One region of the Bradyrhizobium sp. WYCCWR15520 genome, then DNA from elsewhere that is predicted to be linked to it. Evidence: predicted binding sites of a transcription regulator. Region 1 holds the regulator's gene; the other holds the start of a gene.
What was found. The regulator PhoB, encoded in region 1, activates phosphate uptake and scavenging genes when phosphate is short. The targets are predictions, from matches to a motif close to TGTCATNNANCTGTCAT.

Region 1 (9,428 bases):
GGAGCCGAAAAAAGCAGCGCGAGCCGACCGGCCTCCTACCGAAGGTTTCGTGACGGTTGTCGACGGCCATTTCAAGTCAGAATTCAATACAGCGGAGGCTGCCGAAGCAGCGGGCAGAAAACTGAAGACGGCTTATCCGATGCTCCAGATTGAAATCTACGATGCCGCCACCCAAGTCCGCACGTTGTTGAGTTAGCCTCTGGCCGCGTGCGGCGATCCGTTCACGCCTGCAGTCGAGCCACCCTATTCCACGCCCGCCTCATGCGGAGTGAACTGGTAGACCGAGGAGCAGAACTCGCAGGTCACCACCACCTTGTCGTTCTTGACCATCTCGGCGCGGTCCTTGGGCGCGAAGCTTTTCAGCATCGCGGAGACCGCATCGCGCGAGCACGAGCATTGCGCGCGCAGGGGCAGCGGCGTGAACACGCGCACGCCGCGCTCGTGAAACAGGCGATATAGCAGCCGCTCGCCCGACAGATCGGGATCGATCAGTTCGACATCCTCGACGGTGCCGATCAGCGACTGGCCCTCGACCCAGGCATCGTCCTCGGCAACGGTGTGCGTCACCGTACCGTCAGGCGCATCACCCGGATGCAGATCGGCCCGCCGCGCCCGCTCGGGCGACTTCGGCAGGAATTGCAGCAGCATGCCGCCGGCGCGCCAGCGATGCTTGCCGCCGCCGCGCCATTCCTCGCCGACCGCGAGCCGCACGCGGGTCGGGATCTGTTCGGAGCGCAGGAAATATTCATGCGCCGCGTCTTCCAGGCTGCCGCCGTCGAGCGCGACGAGACCCTGATAGCGGCTCATGTCCGCGCCCTGGTCGATGGTCATGGCGAGATGGCCCTTGCCGAGCAGCGCGCCCGAACTCTGGCCGTCCTTCAGCCGCCGCGTGTCATAGCGCGCATAGGCGCGCAGCCGATCCGGCGACTGGAAATCCACGATCAGGAACGACACCGGGCCGTCGGTCTGCGTCTGCAGGATGAAGCGGCCTTCGAATTTCAACGCCGTGCCGAGCAGCGTCGCCAGCACGATCGCCTCGCCGAGCAGTTTGCCGACCGGCGCCGGATAATCGTGCTTGGTCAGGATGTCGTCGAGCGCCGGGCCGAGCCGGGTCAGCCGTCCGCGCAGATCGAGCGAGGCGACCTCGAACGGCAGCACCGCGTCATCGACGGGAACGGACGAGGGCGCGCGAACGGGCGCCTCGGGTGTGATTTTGATGTCGGGGGAATCTGAAACCATGGCGCTCTATCTGGGGTCGGCAAGAGAAAAGTGAAGGGGGTGAAGAGCGGCGAAACTTTCTCCACGCGTCGTCCCTGCGAAAGCAGGGACCCATAACCACAGGCGTTTATCGTCACGAACGATGTCTGCCATACCGCGCAAAGAACGCGAGATCACGCGGTATGGGTCCCTGCTCCCGTGCGCAATCGCGCACTAGGCAGGGACGACATCAAGGCCTACGCCACTTCGTTGAAACACCAGGCCAGAATGCCCTTTTGCGCGTGCAGGCGATTTTCGGCCTCGTCGAACACCACCGATTGCGGGCCGTCGATCACCTCATCGGTGACCTCCTCGCCGCGATGGGCGGGCAGGCAGTGCATGAAGATCGCGTCCTTGCTGGCCAGCGACATCAGCTTCTCATTGACCTGATAGGGCTTCAGCACGTTGTGGCGGTGCTCGCCCTCCTTGTCGCCCATCGAGACCCAGGTGTCGGTGACGACGCAATCGGCGCCGCGCACGGCGGCTTCCGGATCGGTACCAAGCACGATCGGCGCGCCGGTCGCCTTGATCCAGTCGCGCATCACCTTTTTCGGCGCAAGCTCCGGCGGGGTCGCGACATTGAGCTGGAACTTGAAACGCTCGGCCGCGTGCGCCCAGGACGCCAGCACGTTGTTGTCGTCGCCGGTCCAGGCCACGGTCTTGCCCTCGATCGGCCCGCGATGCTCTTCGAAGGTCATCAGGTCGGCCATCACCTGGCAGGGGTGCGAGCGCCGCGTCAGGCCGTTGATCACGGGCACGGTGGCGTGCGCGGCAAGCTCGAGCAGCGCATCGTGGTTGAGGATGCGGATCATGATCGCATCGACATAGCGCGACAGCACGCGCGCGGTGTCGGCGATGGTCTCGCCGCGGCCGAGCTGCATCTCCGCGCCCGTCAGCATGATCGACTCGCCGCCGAGCTGGCGCATGCCGACGTCGAACGAGACGCGCGTGCGGGTCGAGGGACGTTCGAAGATCATCGCCAGCGTCTTGCCTTCGAGCGGCTTCTTGCCCTTTTCATGAGCCTTGAGCTTCGCCTTCATGTCGGCGCCCAGCGCCAGCATGTTGCGCAGCTCCTTTGGCGGCAACTCGTTGATGTCGAGGAAATGGCGGACGGACTTGCTCATCATCCCGCCGCCTTCTTCAACTGCGTAGCCGACAGCGCGCCGCAGGCGCGCTCCAGCATCTGGATGGACTGATCGATCTCGGCCTCGGTCACGATCAAGGGCGCGAGGAAACGCACCACATTGTCGCCGGCGCCGACGGTGAGCAATTTCTGGTCACGCAACGCATTGACAAGATCGCCCGAGGGCACCACGGCCTTGACGCCGACCAAGAGTCCCTCGCCGCGCACTTCCGAGAGCACGGCGGGATAGCGGTCGACCACCGAGGCGAGTTTCTGTTTCAACAGCAGCGACATCTTCTGCACGTGTTCGAAGAAGCCGGGCTTCAGCATCACGTCGAGCACGGCGTTGGCGGCTGCGATCGCCAGCGGATTGCCGCCGAAGGTCGAGCCGTGCGAGCCGGGCGTCATGCCGCTCGCGGCCTCCGCCGTCGCCAGCACCGCACCGATCGGAAAACCGCCGCCGAGCGCTTTCGCCAGCGACATCACATCCGGCGTGACGCCGACGCGCTTGTAGGCAAAGAGATCGCCGGTGCGGCCCATGCCGGTCTGCACCTCGTCGAACGCGAGCAACAGGCCCTTCTCGTCGCAGAGCTGGCGCAACGCCTTGAAGAAGGATTGCGGCGCGGAGCGCACACCGCCTTCGCCCTGCACCGGCTCGATCAGGATGCCCGCGGTATTGGGACCGATCGCCTTCTTCACGGCTTCCAAATCGCCATGCGGCACCTGGTCAAAACCGTCCATCGGCGGGCCAAAGCCTTCGAGATATTTGGCGGAGCCGGTGGCCGCGAGCGTGCCCAGCGTGCGGCCGTGGAAGGCGCCCTCGAAGGTGACGAGGCGATAGCGCTCGGGATGGCCCTTGGAGAATTGATAGCGGCGCACGAGCTTGATCACGCCCTCCATTGCTTCCGCGCCCGAATTGCAGAAAAACACCAGGTCGGCAAAGCTCTGCTCGCACAGCCGCGCGGCCAGCTTCTCGCCATCGGGCGACTTGAACAGGTTCGACATGTGCCAGAGTTTCGTCGCCTGTTCCTGCAGCGCCTTGATCAGATGCGGATGGCAGTGACCCAGCGCATTCACCGCGACGCCCGAGGTGAAATCGAGATAGCGCTCGCCATTGGTTGCGGTCAGCCAGCAGCCCTCGCCGCTTTCGAAGCCGAGATCGACCCTGGCGAAGACGGGAAGCAGATGCGACGTGGCGCTATTGGTCATGGCAATCACAAAAGGTTTGCACTGAAGGTTGACCGGCCGGGGACACGCAGGCAGTGGCGCGAACGCGGCAGCAGCCGGTCTGGCGAAAACGAAACGTGCCGCCTCTTAAGGGCGGCACGTGAGAGGTATTCTATGTCGGCCGGGAGCGCTGTCAACACGCCACGGAACGGCCTTTCCTGCAGTGCAAGATGCCAAAATCCGTAGGATTGCGGTGTGGTGGAAAACACGCAGTGAAACGCCTAGATGTCAGAAGATGTGGACGTTGGGGCGCGGACTCTTGCGCCCGAGTCACGCCATATTGTAGCGTTTGGGCTGTCGGGTACGACATCTCGTGCGGCAGTTCTGATCCCTAAGAGTCCATTTGTGCAGGCGTAAACGTTCGGGCGCGGTTAACGCGCCCGGCGAGGGCTAAGGGATTCTGACCGCAGGGATTTTTGAGACGAATGACATCGCCCGCGCTGCCCTCGATTGGCCGGCGCGATGCGAAGGGAAGATTACGATGACGGTTTTGACCTGGTCCGACGATCGCGTCGAGCAGCTGAAGAAGCTCTGGGAAGCCGGATTGTCCGCGAGCCAGATTGCCGCGGAACTCGGAAATGTGACGCGAAACGCCGTAATCGGCAAAGTGCACCGGCTGGGCCTGTCCGGCCGAGCCAAGAGTCCCTCCTCGGCCGCTCCGCGGCAGCGCAAGGCACGCCCCGCCGCCCAGCAGATGATGCGGGTGTCGCGCCCGGTCTCGCGCGGCAACACCGCGCTGGCGCACGCTTTCGAGGTGGAGATCGAGGCCGATCCGGTCGCCTTCGACAATGTAGTGCCGATGAGCCAGCGGCTGTCGCTGCTCGAACTGAACGAGGCGACCTGCCACTGGCCGGTCGGCGATCCTTCGAGCCCGGAATTCTTCTTCTGCGGCGGCAAGGCGCTCAGCGGCCTGCCCTACTGCGCGCATCACTCGCGCGTGGCGTATCAACCGGCCGCCGATCGGCGGCGGCAGCAGCCGAAGCAGACGAGGTAAGGCGCGCTCATTTGCGCGAGACGTAAGCGCTCCGCGCAAGGTGCGCTCCCTCGCCCCGCTTTTGCGGGGCCACGACGAGCGAAGCTCGCGCTGAGAGGGTTGGGGTGAGGGGCTCTCTCCGCGATTGCGGTCTATCGATAGACCTGTACCCCCGCATCCGGATCGCCGATGCGGCAACCACTGTCATTGCCAGCGACAAACGCCGAAGCGTTTGCGCAAGGGAGCGAAAGCGACGAAGCAATCCATACTTGCCGCGTGGCACTATGGATTGCTTCGCTTCGCTCGCAATGACGATGAGAGAGCTGCCGCTTTCGCGGGGACGACGGTGGAGTTTGCGCGGATGATAGCGAAGCCTTACGGCTCCACCTTGGCAAACCGGTCATCCAGCGCATAACCGGCGCCGCGCACGGTACGGATCGGGTCCTGCTCGCGGCCGGGGTTGAGCAGCTTGCGCAGGCGGCCGATGTGGACGTCGACGGTGCGTTCGTCGATATAGATGTCGCGGCCCCAGACGCTGTCGAGCAATTGCTCGCGGCTGAAGACGCGGCCGGGATGTTCGAGGAAAAATTCCAGCAGGCGATATTCGGTCGGGCCGAGGTCGATCTGGCGGCCGGAGCGCGCGACGCGGCGTTTCTCGCGGTCGAGTTCGATGTCGCCATAGGTCAGGACGGTAGCGAGCCGCTCCGGGCTTGCCCGACGCAACAGGCCTTTCACCCGCGCCAGGAGTTCCGGCACCGAGAACGGCTTGACGATGTAGTCGTCGGCACCGGTCGCAAGCCCCCGCACCCGCTCGCTCTCCTCGCCGCGCGCGGTCAGCATGATGATCGGCAACTGCTTGGTTTCGGGCCGGGCGCGCAGGCGGCGGCAGAGCTCGATGCCGGACAAGCCCGGAAGCATCCAGTCGAGCACGACGAGGTCGGGCACGCGCTCCTTCAGCCGCGTATCGGCGTCGTCGCCGCGGCCTACGGTCTCCACTTCGTAGCCTTCAGCGTCGAGGTTGTAGCGCAACAGCGTGGTCAGCGCTTCCTCGTCCTCGACCACCATAATGCGTGCGCTCATCCTTTTCTTGCCTCTTCTGTCTGACGCGTTTTCTTCACGCGAACCGGCCTCCACTTCGCTCGAAAACGCTACGTCAACTATTCGGCACGGTCGTAGCAAACGTCGTCATGTCGCCCTTCGGGCGCTTGTCGAGCATCTGCTGTCCCTCGATCATGTAGAACACGGTTTCGGCGATGTTGGTCGCGTGGTCGCCGATCCGCTCAATATTCTTGGCGCAGAACATCAAATGAATGCAGAACGAGATGTTGCGCGGGTCTTCCATCATGTAGGTGAGAAGTTCGCGGAACAGCGAGGTGCAGATGGCGTCGACTTCCTCGTCGCCTTTCCAGACCGCCATTGCCGCCGGCAGGTCGTGCGCGGCATAGGCGTCCAGCACCGACTTGACCTGCGTTTGCACCAGATCGGTCATGTGTTCGAGGCCGCGCATCAGCTTCAGCGGCTGGAAATCGTTCTCCAGGGCCGCGACCCGCTTGCCCATGTTCTTGGCGAGATCGCCGATCCGCTCCAGATCGGTGGCGACGCGCATGGCGCCGACGATTTCGCGCAAGTCGATCGCCATCGGCTGGCGGCGGGCGATGGTCAATACCGCTCGCTCCTCGATCAAATGCTGCAGGCGGTCGATCTCGACATCGGTTGCGACGACGCGCTTGCCGAGTGCGACGTCGCGGCGGACCAGCGCGTCGACGGATTCGGTGATCATGCGTTCGGCCAGGCCGCCCATCTCCGCGACTAGGCGGGTGAGTTCCTGAAGGTCGCTGTCGAACGCCTTGGCGGTGTGCTCGGAAGCCATGTCTTGTCTCCTCAGCCGAACCGGCCGGTGATGTAATCCTGGGTGCGTCGGTCGCTCGGCGAAGTGAAGATCTTGTTGGTGTCGTCGAATTCGATCAGCTCGCCGAGATACATGAAGGCGGTCTTGTCGGAGACGCGCGCCGCCTGCTGCATATTATGGGTGACGATGGCGATGGTGTAGTCCTCCGCCAGTTCCTGAATCAGTTCCTCGATCTTGGCGGTCGAGATCGGGTCGAGCGCCGAACAGGGTTCGTCAAACAGGATTACCTCGGGCCTGACAGCGACCGTGCGGGCGATGCAGAGCCGCTGCTGCTGGCCGCCGGACAGCGAGAGGCCGGAGGCGTTCAGCTTGTCCTTGACCTCGTTCCACAGCGCGCCGCCGCGCAGCGCCTTCTCCACCCGGCCGTCCATTTCCGACTTCGAGATCTTCTCATAGAGACGGATGCCGAAGGCGATGTTTTCGTAGATCGTCATCGGGAACGGCGTCGGCTTCTGGAACACCATGCCGACGCGGGCCCGCAGCAAATTGAGGTCGAGCTTGGGGTCAAGGATGTTGGTCTGGTCGAGCATAAGCTGACCGGTCGCCTTCTGGCCGGGATAAAGGTCGTACATCCGGTTGAAGATCCGCAGCAGCGTGGACTTGCCGCAGCCGGACGGGCCGATGAAGGCGGTGACGCGGTGGGTGCCGAGCGTCAGGTTGATGTTCTTCAGCGCGTGGTGTTCGCCATAGTAGAAGTTCAGGCCGCGCGCGGTCACCTTCGGCGCGGCCTCGGGCAGCGCTACCTGCGGAACGGGCCCGCTCGCGGAACTCACGGATACGGAGAGATCGGTCATTTGGATGTCCTCTCGGCGCCAAGAATGCGCGCGCCAATATTCAGGGCAAGTACGGTGAGCGTGATCAGCAGGGCCCCGGCCCAGGCGAGCTGCTTCCAGTAGGCATAGGGGCTCTGGACGAAGTTGTTGATGGTGACCGGCAGGTTCGCCATCGTCTTGGTCATATCCAGGCTGAAGAACTGGTTGGACAGCGCGGTGAACAGCAGCGGCGCGGTTTCGCCGGCGACGCGGGCGGTGGCCAGCAGGACGCCGGTGATCAGGCCGGCGCGCGCGGCGCGGTAGGCGATCCGCCGGATCACCAGCGAGCGCGGCATGCCGAGCGCGGACGCCGCCTCGCGCAAAGGATTGGGCACCAGCCCGAGCATGTCCTCGGTGGTGCGGACCACCACCGGGATCACGATCACGGCGAGCGCCAGACAGCCGGCGAAGGCTGAGAAGCCGCCCATCGGCGCGACGATGGCGCCGTAGATGAACAGGCCGATGATGATCGAGGGCGCGCTTAACAGGATGTCGTTGATGAAGCGGATCACCGAGGTGAGCTTGTCGTGCTTGCCGTATTCGGCGAGATACGTACCTGCGAACAGGCCGAGCGGCGCGCCGATGCCGACCCCGATCACGGTCATCATGATCGAGCCGATGATGGCGTTGCGCAGGCCGCCATCGGTCGAACCCGGCGGCGGCGTATCCTGGGTGAAGACGGCGAGATTGAGCCCGGTGACGCCGTTGTAGAACAGCGTGAACAGGATCAGCGCCAGCCAGGTCACGCCGAACAAGGCGGCGCCCAGACACAGGAACTTGACGATGATGTTGTTGCGGCGGCGGGATACGTAAATCGGATTCATGATCTCAGTTCCCCGCCTTCTTTTCCAGCCGCATCAGCATCAGCCTTGCGGCAGCAAGAACGAAGAACGTCAGCACGAACAGCAGCAAGCCAAGCAGGATCAGGCCGGATTGATGTAGCCCGTCGCTCTCGGCGAATTCGGAAGCGATGGCGGCGGATATCGTGGTGCCCGGCGCGAAGATCGAGGACTGGATCTTGAACGAATTGCCGATGATGAAGGTCACCGCCATGGTTTCGCCGAGCGCGCGGCCGAGCGCCAGCATGATGCCACCGATCACTCCGACTCGGGTGTAGGGGATCACCACGTTGCGAACGACTTCCCAGTTGGTACACCCCACCCCGTAGGCGGCCTCTTTGAGCACCGGCGGGACCGTCTTGAAGACGTCGACCGAGATCGCGGTGATGAAGGGCAATACCATGATCGCCAGAATCAATGACGCGTTGAACAAGCTGAGATAGGACGGCGGACCAGCGAAGATCGTCCCCAGTACGGGAACGCCGTCGAACACGCTGATCATGAACGGCTGGAAGGTGTTGGCCAGGAACGGGCCCAGCACGAAGAAACCCCACATGCCGTAGATGATGGAGGGAATGCCGGCCAGCAGTTCGATGGCAAGTCCGATCGGACGGCGCAGCCAGATCGGACAGATCTCGGTGAGGAAAATCGCGATGCCGAGGCCGACGGGAATGGCGATCATCATCGCGATCACGGAGGTGATCAGCGTGCCATAGATCGGGCCGAGCGCGCCCAGCACCGGCGGATCGGCCGACGGCGCCCAGCGCTGCGTCCACAGGAAGGCCGCGCCATATTCGCGGATCGCGGGCCAGGCGCCAACAATGAGCGAAATGATGATGCCGCCGAGGATGAGCAGAACCGAGATCGCGCAGGCACGCGTGATCCAGTAGAAGGTGACGTCGCCGAGCTTGAACGCGCTGAGAGCCTTTGCGCGATCATAGGGCCCAGCAGCATCCATTACGTCGCTATCAACCGTCATTTCTGCCACGCCAATCCCCTGTACTTATAGCCCAATGACCCGGACTTCGGTGCACGGCTTTTTCGGCTCGCGCTTTGTTCTTGCCTCTCCTGTCCCGAGAGGGGTGCTCAACCCGGGGCATCCCGGGTTGAGCGATCGTGTAGCGAAGTGCTGGACCGATCAGCTCTTGATCTCGGACGACCAGGTCTTTTCGATCTGCTTGACCACCGAGTCCGGCATCGGGATGTAGTCGAGCTCTTCGGCCATCTTGTCGCCCTTCTCAAACGCCCATTTGAAGAACTTGATGGCCTCCTGGGACGCCGCCTTGTC
Region 2 (9,428 bases), on a different contig from region 1:
CTTCCCGAGTGAACCCGCGGCTGGCTCATTTGTTCATGATATGTTCTAATATAAAGCTAACAGGCCCGGCGGAGTCAATCAGGATCGACACCCGGGCGATTCATGAGCGGAATCAAAGGGATTCGACGATGGACGTGCAACGTAAGCTGGAAATCCTGGCGGATGCCGCGAAATACGATGCTTCCTGCGCCTCCTCCGGCACCGAGAAGCGGGATTCCAGCGACGGCAAGGGCCTCGGTTCGACCGTATCAGGCATGGGCATCTGCCATTCCTACGCGCCGGACGGACGCTGCATCTCGCTGTTGAAGGTGCTGCTGACCAACGCCTGCAATTACAATTGCCTCTATTGCGTCAACCGCACCTCCTCGAACGTGCCGCGCGCCCGCTTCACGGTCGATGAAGTAGTGAAGCTCACGATCGATTTCTACCGACGCAATTACATCGAGGGCTTGTTTCTCTCCTCCGGCATCATCCGCAGCGCCGACTACACCATGGAGCAGGTGGTGAGCGTCGCGCGAAAGTTGCGCGAGGAGCATCATTTTCGCGGCTACATCCATCTGAAGACCATTCCTGAAGCGGACGACGCGCTGATCGCGGAGGCCGGCAAATATGCCGACCGTCTCTCCATCAATATCGAAATGCCGCTGGAAAACAGTCTTGCGAAATTCGCGCCGGAAAAGGACCTGCGCGCGATCCGCCGCACCATGGGCCGGCTGCGGCTGAGGCTCGATGAAGCGCAGGAGAACGACAAGAACGCAACGAAAGCAAAGCCGCCGCGCTTTGCACCGGCCGGGCAAAGCACGCAGATGATCGTCGGCGCGGATGCGGCCGACGACAAAACCATCCTCGATACCAGCGCCAACCTCTACGGCTCCTACCGCCTCAAGCGCGTCTATTATTCGGCCTTCAGCCCGATCCCGGACGCCAGCCGCGCGCTGCCGCTTGTGGTGCCGCCGCTGGTTCGCGAGCACCGGCTTTACCAGGCCGACTGGCTGATGCGGTTTTACGGCTTTGACGCCGGCGAGATCGTCGACGAGGCCGAGGGCATGCTGCCGCTCGATATCGATCCGAAACTCGCCTGGGCGCTGCGCCACCGCGGCCGCTTCCCGCTCGATGTCGCGACCGCCAGCCGCGAAGAGCTGTTGCGGGTGCCGGGCTTCGGCACCAGGGCAGTCGACCGCATCATCGCGACGCGCCGCCTGACCTCGATCCGCCTGGCCGATCTGGTGCGGCTGCACATTCCGCAGAAGAAGGCGCTGCCGTTTATCGTTCTCGCAGACCACCGCCCTTCCCCGCATCTGCTCGATGGCGCGGGGCTGAAGGAGAGGTTCAAACCGAAGGCGACGCAGTTGGGATTTGGGTTCTGAACCCACAGCGTCATTGCGAGGAGCGCGAGCGACGAAGCAATCCATGTCTCAGCAAGCGGAGAAATGAATTGCTTCGCTTCGCTCGCAATGACGAGGAGGAGAGACATGCACCACATCACCCTCGACAGCGAAACCGATTTCGATGGCTGGCGCAAAGCCGCGCGTGCGCTGGCGCTAAACGATGTGAACCCCTCCGACGTGACGTGGCGTGTAGCCGGCGATGCGCCCGAATTGTTTGAGCCGTCTGCGCCGCCGCTCGACCCCCCACAGGGCACCACCTTCAACGTCCCCGCCAAATTCGTCGAGCTGGCTGAAACTGCGATCCTGCACCGCAACCCGGAACGGTTCGCCCTGCTCTATCGCCTGCTGTGGCGGCTGCGAAGTAATCACGATCTGCTCGAACTCGCAACCGATCCCGATGTGGCCGACGTCACCGCGATGGCAAAAGCCGTGCGCCGCGATGAGCACAAGATGCATGCCTTTGTCCGCTTCCGCGAAATCGGCCGCGAGCAGAAATCGCATTTCGTTGCCTGGTTCGAACCGGAGCACCACATCGTCGAACTGGCCGCGCCATTCTTTGCGCGCCGCTTTGCCGACATGCCATGGTCGATCCTCACCCCCGACGTCTGTGCGCATTGGGACGGCCACGCCGTCTCGTTCACGCCAGGCGTCACCAAGAGCGAAGCGCCGACCGCCGATCGGCTGGAGGAAACCTGGCGCAGTTACTACGCCAGCATCTTCAATCCCGCCCGGCTGAAAGTGCAGGCGATGCAGAAGGAGATGCCCCGGAAATACTGGCGGAACCTGCCGGAGGCTTCATTGATTAAACCCCTGATCGAAGGTGCCGGACGCGCCGCCAGCGCGATGATCGCAAACGCGGCGACCGAACCGCACAAGCCGCAGAAACGGCTGGAACCATCCAAGGCAAGCGACAAGGCAGACGACATGCCCCGCAAACATGCCGACGATATCGAGACCCTGCGCGAGGAAGCTGCCGATTGCCGCGCCTGCCCCCTCTACAAGAACGCGACCCAGACCGTGTTCGGCGAAGGGGCGCAAACGGCGCGGATCATGCTGGTCGGCGAGCAGCCCGGCGACAAGGAAGATCTCGCCGGCAAACCGTTCGTCGGGCCCGCGGGCCAAATGCTCGACCGCGCACTGGACGAGGCCGGCATCGACCGCCGCAAGGTCTACGTCACCAATGCGGTCAAACATTTCAAGTTTGTGCCGCGCGGAAAAATCCGCCTGCACCAGAAGCCGAGCACGCCGGAGATCAAGGCCTGCCGGCAGTGGTACGAACGCGAGCTCGCCGCGATCGAACCCGAACTGGTGGTGGCGATGGGCGCCACCGCAGCGCAAAGCGTGTTCGGCAAGATCACCCCGATCAACAAGAACCGCGGCCGCCCGATCGATCTCGACGACGGCACCAAGGTCTTGGTGACGGTGCACCCGTCCTATCTGCTGCGGTTGCCGGACGCCGACGCCAAGGCGCGCGAATACCGGCGTTTCGTTCAGGACCTCAAAATAGCCGCTACCGTGCTGCGAAAATCAGCACATGCGGCCTGAATTCCGCCAAGCCGGCAGCCGCAATATCTGGTGAAAAATAACGGGAAAAATTGACAACCCCGTCTGCAACCATTAATTGATGGGATACACAATCGCATTCTCAAGGGAATGTGGGACGTTCTGGTTCACGCCATGATGCTCCTACATGGTCGACGCGCTGCGCGGTCCTCCTCCAGCCCCGGCGCCGTGCAGCGCTCGACCCTCTTTTTCCTCACGGCGCTACCCCATAAGCCGCGCTCGGCGGTCCATCGGCCGGAACCGAACGGGCGCCGGATCAGCAGCCTGGTGAGATGGCCTAGCCCCTCGCCGTGGCCTCCAGTTCTGCGATATCGAACTTGACCATCTTCAGCATTGCCTCCGCAACGCGCCGGGCTTTTGCGGGGTCGGGATCGTTCATCAACTCGCCCAGCCGTCTGGGCGCGATCTGCCAGGAGAGGCCCCAGCGGTCCTGCAGCCAGCCGCATTGCTCGATCTTGCCGCCCTCTCTCAGGGCGTCCCACAAGCGGTCGATCTCGGCCTGCGTGTCGCATTCCACCATGATCGAGAAGCTGTGGTTGAACGGATCGAGCGGGCCCGCCTCGATCGCCATGTAGCGCTGGTCTCCCAGGGTGAAGCCCGCGATCTTGACGCTGCCGGCGGGACCGCTCGGGCTCTCGGCCGGCAGGGCCGAAACCCACTGCACCGACGAACCGCGGATGAGCGAGGTGTAGAAGCCGATCGCGGCCTCCATGTCCTTCGCGAACCAAAGATGTTGTGTGACCTTCATCGGGGCTCCTTCCTCCAAATGGCCAGCGTGCGCACGGCCGCTTTCGTTCCAAGGACGGATGAGATGAACGTCCGCCGACAGTGAAGACGAGATTTTCGCGTGCAGACCATCGGCCAACCGCTGAACCGATAAGCAATTCAGGAGCGCCTTGTTGGATCCGCGCATCATAAATCGGTTCAAAGGAAAATAATGAAGACCCACACTGGAGATACAGGCTTTCCTTGATGTGCGATCAAACTTCAGCGGCGCTGCCGGTCGCGCGTGTCATCTAACCTTCAAGTGCCTCGGTCAAAAATGCCCGCCTCTCAGCCGATTTCGACGGGGTGTCAGAATGACCGATATGGCTCTTAGTTCGACGATCGGCGACGCAACGCCTGTCCAGCCGGCTTCGCGGCCGAACCTCGACAAGGGGTTCAATCCGCTGACCCTGATCCTGTTCTGCGGCATCCTCGCCGCCGGGCTGCTGTACGTTGCCTATAGCATCTACGTCGATATCGACGCGACCGGTATGCGGGTCACTGCCTACCTGCCCTATATCCTCTTGTTCGTGGCGCTTTTGATCGCGCTCGGCTTCGAATTCGTCAATGGCTTCCACGACACCGCCAACGCGGTCGCGACCGTGATTTACACCCACTCGATGCCGGCGGAATTCGCCGTGATGTGGTCAGGCTTCTTCAATTTCCTCGGCGTGCTGCTCTCTTCCGGCGCGGTCGCCTTCGGCATCGTCTCGCTGCTGCCGGTGGAGTTGATCCTTCAGGTCGGAAGCAGCGCCGGTTTCGCAATGGTGTTCGCGCTGCTGATTGCCGCGATCGTCTGGAACCTCGGCACCTGGTATTTTGGTCTTCCGGCTTCCTCTTCGCACACGCTGATCGGCTCGATCATCGGCGTCGGCATCGCCAACGCGCTGATGCACGGCCGCGACGGCACTTCGGGTGTCGACTGGACCAAGGCGACCGAGATCGGTTACGCGCTGTTGCTCTCGCCGCTGTTCGGCTTCTGCATGGCCGCGATCCTGCTGCTGGCGTTGAAGTTCATCGTCCGCAATCCCGCGCTCTATGCCGCGCCCGAAGGCAACAAGCCGCCGCCGATGTGGATACGCGGCATCCTGATCGCGACCTGCACCGGCGTCAGCTTCGCGCACGGCTCCAACGATGGCCAGAAGGGCATGGGCCTGATCATGCTGATCCTGATCGGCACGGTGCCGACCGCCTACGCGCTGAACCGCGCGCTGCCGGAATCGCAGGTGGTGCAATTCCAGAAGACCTCGGAGGCCGCCTCCAAGGTAATCGCCGCCAGGGGCGCCGGCCACAGCATCATCGGCGATCCGCGCCCTGCGGTGACGCAATACGTTTCTGCCCGCAAGATCAGCGAAGGCACCTATCCCTCGCTGGCCATGCTGGTGAAGGACATCGGTGACCAGGTCCAGAAATACGGCTCGCTCAACAAGGTGCCCGCGGAAGCCGTCGGCAACACCCGCAACGACATGTACCTGACGTCGGAGGCGATCCGCTTCCTGATGAAGGACAAGGAAAACGACCTGAAGAAGGAAGAGGTCGACACCCTCAAGGCCTACAAGGCCTCGCTCGACTCAGCCACCAAGTTCATCCCGCTCTGGGTCAAGATCGCAGTCGCGATCGCACTCGGGCTGGGCACCATGATCGGCTGGAAGCGCATCGTCATCACCGTCGGCGAGAAGATCGGCAAGTCGCATCTGACCTACGCGCAAGGTGCGTCCGCCGAACTGGTTGCCGCCTCCACGATCGGCGTCGCCGACGTGTTCGGCCTGCCGGTTTCCACCACCCACGTGCTGTCATCCGGCGTCGCCGGCACGATGGCGGCCAACGGTTCGGGCCTGCAGATGGCGACTGTGCGCAATCTCTTGATGGCATGGGTGCTGACGCTGCCGGCCGCGATCTGCCTGTCGGCAGGCCTCTACGTGCTGTTCTCGAATCTGTTCTGAGTATCGGGCCGGTACGGTAGGGTCGCTGCCACACAGGCAGCAGCCTCGACAGGTAGCGGAAGGCCGGAACCAAACTCCGGCCTTTTGCTTTCCGCTAGTGCCCTGACTGATGATACGGCAGGACATCGACGTTCATACATCACACGACCCCAACAGCTCTGCAGCTGGAGCCCGCCATGACCAAAAAGCCGCCGGATGGCACCATCCACGACCGCATTCAGGCGGAAATGCTTGATAGTTTCGATGAGGAACTGGAACTTGAAATCGACGACGATCGTCTCGATGCACTGACCAATGAATTTGCAGACCATACGGAAGAAGAAACGATCGATCGGCGCGTCTACTTCAAGGAATTATTCCGTCTGCAGGGCGAACTGGTAAAATTGCAGACTTGGGTGCAGCACCACAAGCTCAAGGTGGTGGTGATTTTCGAGGGGCGCGATTCCGCCGGCAAGGGCGGCGTCATCAAGCGCATCACCCAGAGACTCAATCCGAGGGTCTGCCGCGTCGCGGCGCTTCCGGCGCCGAACGAGCGTGAGCGCACGCAATGGTATTTCCAGCGTTATGTTTCGCATTTGCCGGCCGGCGGTGAGATCGTGCTGTTCGACCGTAGCTGGTATAACCGTGCCGGCGTCGAGCGCGTGATGGGCTTCTGCACCGAAGACGACGTTGAAGAATTCTTCCGGTCGGTGCCGGAATTCGAGCGTATGCTCGTGCGCTCTGGAATCATCCTCATCAAGTACTGGTTCTCCATCACCGACGAACAGCAGTATTTGCGCTTCACGATGCGAATCCACGATCCGCTCAAGCAGTGGAAGCTCAGCCCGATGGATGTGGAATCGCGCAGCCGCTGGGAGCAATACACCAAGGCCAAGGAAGCGATGCTGGAGCGTACCCACATTCCGGAAGCTCCCTGGAGCATCGTCGAGGCCGACGACAAGAAGAAGGCAAGGCTGAACTGCATCGCGCATCTGCTCGAACAAATTCCCTACCAGGAAATCAAGCAGGAGCGGGTGGTTCTGCCGGCGCGGGTTCGCAACCCCGAATATAGCCGCGCGCCCGTTCCAGCCGAAATGTACGTACCGTCGCGCTATTGAGCGGCCGCTTCACGGTCGGCGCCGTCAATGTGCTGAGCCCAATATCCCGAACCCGAACGCCGGCGTGTCGCGGATCGGCGACGCCGCCGTGTTCGAGGTGATCACTTCGCTCAGATATTGAGCGTCGCGCCGGACGCCTCAGGTCACGGCTGAGCGGAAAATAATGAAGGCCCGCACTAAAGATACGGGCCTTCCTTGATGTGCGATCAAACTTCACATGCGATCGAGAGTGAAGAATCTCTACGCCGCCGCGAGCTTGTTCTCGACCAGCTTGATCCAGTACGAGGTGCCGTACACGATCGCCTCGTCGTTGAAATCATAGGCGGGGTGATGGAGACCCGCGCTGTCGCCGTTGCCGCAGAAGATGAACGCGCCGGGACGCGCTTCCAGCATGTAGGAAAAATCTTCCGCGCCCATCAGCGGCGGCATGTCATGGACGTTCTGGGCGCCGGCCACTTCCCTGGCCACCTGCGTCGCGAACTCGGTCTGCTCGGCGTGATTGTTGGTGACGGGATAGCCACGCTCGTAAACCAGATCGATCTTGGCGCCGGTCATTTTGGCCACGCCCTCGCACACCTCGCGGACCCGCTTCTCGACCGTCTCACGCACTTCCGCCGTCAGTGTCCGCACGGTGCCGCGGAGTTCGGCGGTGTGCGGAATGACGTTGCGCGCGTTGCCGGCATGGAACTCGCAGATCGAGATCACCGCCGACTCCAGGGGATCGATTGTCCGCGAGACAATCGACTGCAGCGCGGTGATGAGCTGCGAACCGACCAGGACGGAATCGATGCATTTGTTCGGGCGCGCGGCATGGCCGCCGAGGCCCTCGATCTTGATGTCGATCGAGTCGGTCGCGGCCATTACCGGGCCGGGCCGGATGGCGAAGGAGCCGATCGGAATCCCGGGTCCGTTATGCATGCCATAGACCTGCTCGATGCCGAACCGGTCCATCAGCCCGTCCTGGATCATGGCGGCGGCGCCGGCCCCGCCCTCCTCGGCCGGCTGGAAGATCACGACCGCGTTGCCGGCGAAATTCCGGGTCTCGGCAAGGTACCGCGCTGCACCCAAAAGCATCGCGGTGTGGCCGTCGTGGCCGCAGGCGTGCATCTTGCCCGGCGTTTTGGAGGCATGGGGAAGGTTGGTCGCCTCCTCGATCGGCAGCGCGTCCATGTCGGCGCGGAGCCCGATCACCTTGATCTCGCCCTTGCCGGGCTGCTTGCCCTTGATGACGCCGACGACGCCGGTACGGCCGAGGCCGGTAGCCACCTCGTCGCAGCCGAATTCGCGCAGGCGATCCGCCACGAATGCTGCGGTGCGGTGGACGTCGTACAGCAATTCGGGGTTTTCATGAATATCGCGGCGCCAGGCCTGAATATCGGGTTGCAGATCGGCGACGCGGTTGACGATAGGCATGGGATTCTCGAACCTCAGTTTGGAACGCGTAAGGCTTTTGTAGCATGCAAGCGGCGGTCCACCCAACCGCCTGCTGCAGAGCCCCCATCCCCACCGGGAGCAGGGTTGGAAAGCCGAACCTGGGCGGGTCACGCGGCCAGCGTGTTCTCGACCAGCCTGATCCAGTAAGACGTGCCGAACACGATCGCCTCATCGTTGAAATTGTAGGCGGGGTGATGCAGCCCTGCGCTGTCGCCGTTGCCGCAGAAGATCAGCGCACCCGGCCGCTGCTCCAGCATGAAGGCGAAATCTTCGCCAGCCATCAGCGGTGGCATCTCCTGCACATTGGCATCGCCGGCGATTTCTCTGGCTGCCCGCGTCGCGATATCCGTCTGCCTGATATGGTTGACCGTTACCGGATAGCCGCGATCGTAGGTCAGATCGATCCTGGCGCCGGTGATCTGCGCCACGCCGGCGACGACCTCGCGGACCCGTCTTTCCACCAGATCCCGCACCTCGCCGTTCAGGGTACGGACGGTGCCCTTCAGCTCGGCGGTGTGCGGAATCACGTTGCGGGCGTTGCCGGCGTGAAATTCGCACATCGAAATGACAGCCGATTCCAGCGGATCGACGCTGCGCGACACGATCGACTGCAGCGCCGTGATCAGCTGCGCACCGACAAGGACGGAATCGATGCTTTGGTGCGGCTGCGCGGCGTGCCCACCGCGCCCCTCGATTTTGATGAGGACGGCATCGCCTCCGGCCATGATCGGGCCGGGCCGCAGCGCGAACGAGCCGACCGGAATGCCGGGACCGTTATGCATGCCGTAGACCTGCTCGATACCGAAGCGGTCCATCAGCCCGTCCTTGATCATGGCGACGGCACCCGCGCCGCCCTCCTCGGCCGGCTGGAAGATCACGACCGCATTGCCTGCGAAATTGCGGGTCTCGGCGAGATAGCGCGCGGCACCCAAAAGCATGGCGGTGTGGCCGTCATGTCCGCAGGCGTGCATCTTGCCCTTCGTTTTGGAAGCGTAAGGCAGATTGGTCGCTTCCTCGATCGGCAGCGCGTCCATGTCCGCCCGCAGCCCGATGACCTTCACGTCACCATTGCCAGTGGGCCTGTTGCCCTTGATGACGCCGACGACGCCGGTGCGGCCGATACCGGTAATAACCTCGTCGCAGCCGAATTCCCGCAACCGGTCTGCCACCAATGCCGCAGTGCGGTGCACCTCGTAGAGCAATTCCGGGTGTTCATGAATATCCCGGCGCCAGGCCTG

Region 2: a site for PhoB is predicted at 3,962-3,978, ahead of AC0QUY_RS13580 (inorganic phosphate transporter). Genes of this name have one in related genera too.

What each region holds. Positions count from the first base shown of each region.
Region 1 covers NZ_JBWBWM010000012.1:8,647-18,074, forward strand. The annotation lists gene AC0QUY_RS15065 (hypothetical protein) at 1-196, shown strand, start outside; gene AC0QUY_RS15070 (Hsp33 family molecular chaperone) at 244-1,239, opposite strand; gene argF (ornithine carbamoyltransferase) at 1,455-2,381, opposite strand; gene AC0QUY_RS15080 (acetylornithine transaminase) at 2,381-3,589, opposite strand; gene AC0QUY_RS15085 (GcrA family cell cycle regulator) at 4,089-4,601, shown strand; gene phoB (phosphate regulon transcriptional regulator PhoB) at 4,956-5,660, opposite strand; gene phoU (phosphate signaling complex protein PhoU) at 5,734-6,450, opposite strand; gene pstB (phosphate ABC transporter ATP-binding protein PstB) at 6,462-7,283, opposite strand; gene pstA (phosphate ABC transporter permease PstA) at 7,280-8,125, opposite strand; gene pstC (phosphate ABC transporter permease subunit PstC) at 8,130-9,119, opposite strand; gene pstS (phosphate ABC transporter substrate-binding protein PstS) at 9,279-9,428, opposite strand, start outside.
Region 2 covers NZ_JBWBWM010000010.1:145,841-155,268, reverse strand. The annotation lists gene AC0QUY_RS13595 (putative DNA modification/repair radical SAM protein) at 129-1,367, shown strand; gene AC0QUY_RS13590 (UdgX family uracil-DNA binding protein) at 1,473-2,933, shown strand; gene AC0QUY_RS13585 (VOC family protein) at 3,229-3,699, opposite strand; gene AC0QUY_RS13580 (inorganic phosphate transporter) at 4,031-5,659, shown strand; gene ppk2 (polyphosphate kinase 2) at 5,836-6,756, shown strand; gene AC0QUY_RS13570 (M20 aminoacylase family protein) at 6,997-8,169, opposite strand; gene AC0QUY_RS13565 (M20 aminoacylase family protein) at 8,298-9,428, opposite strand, start outside.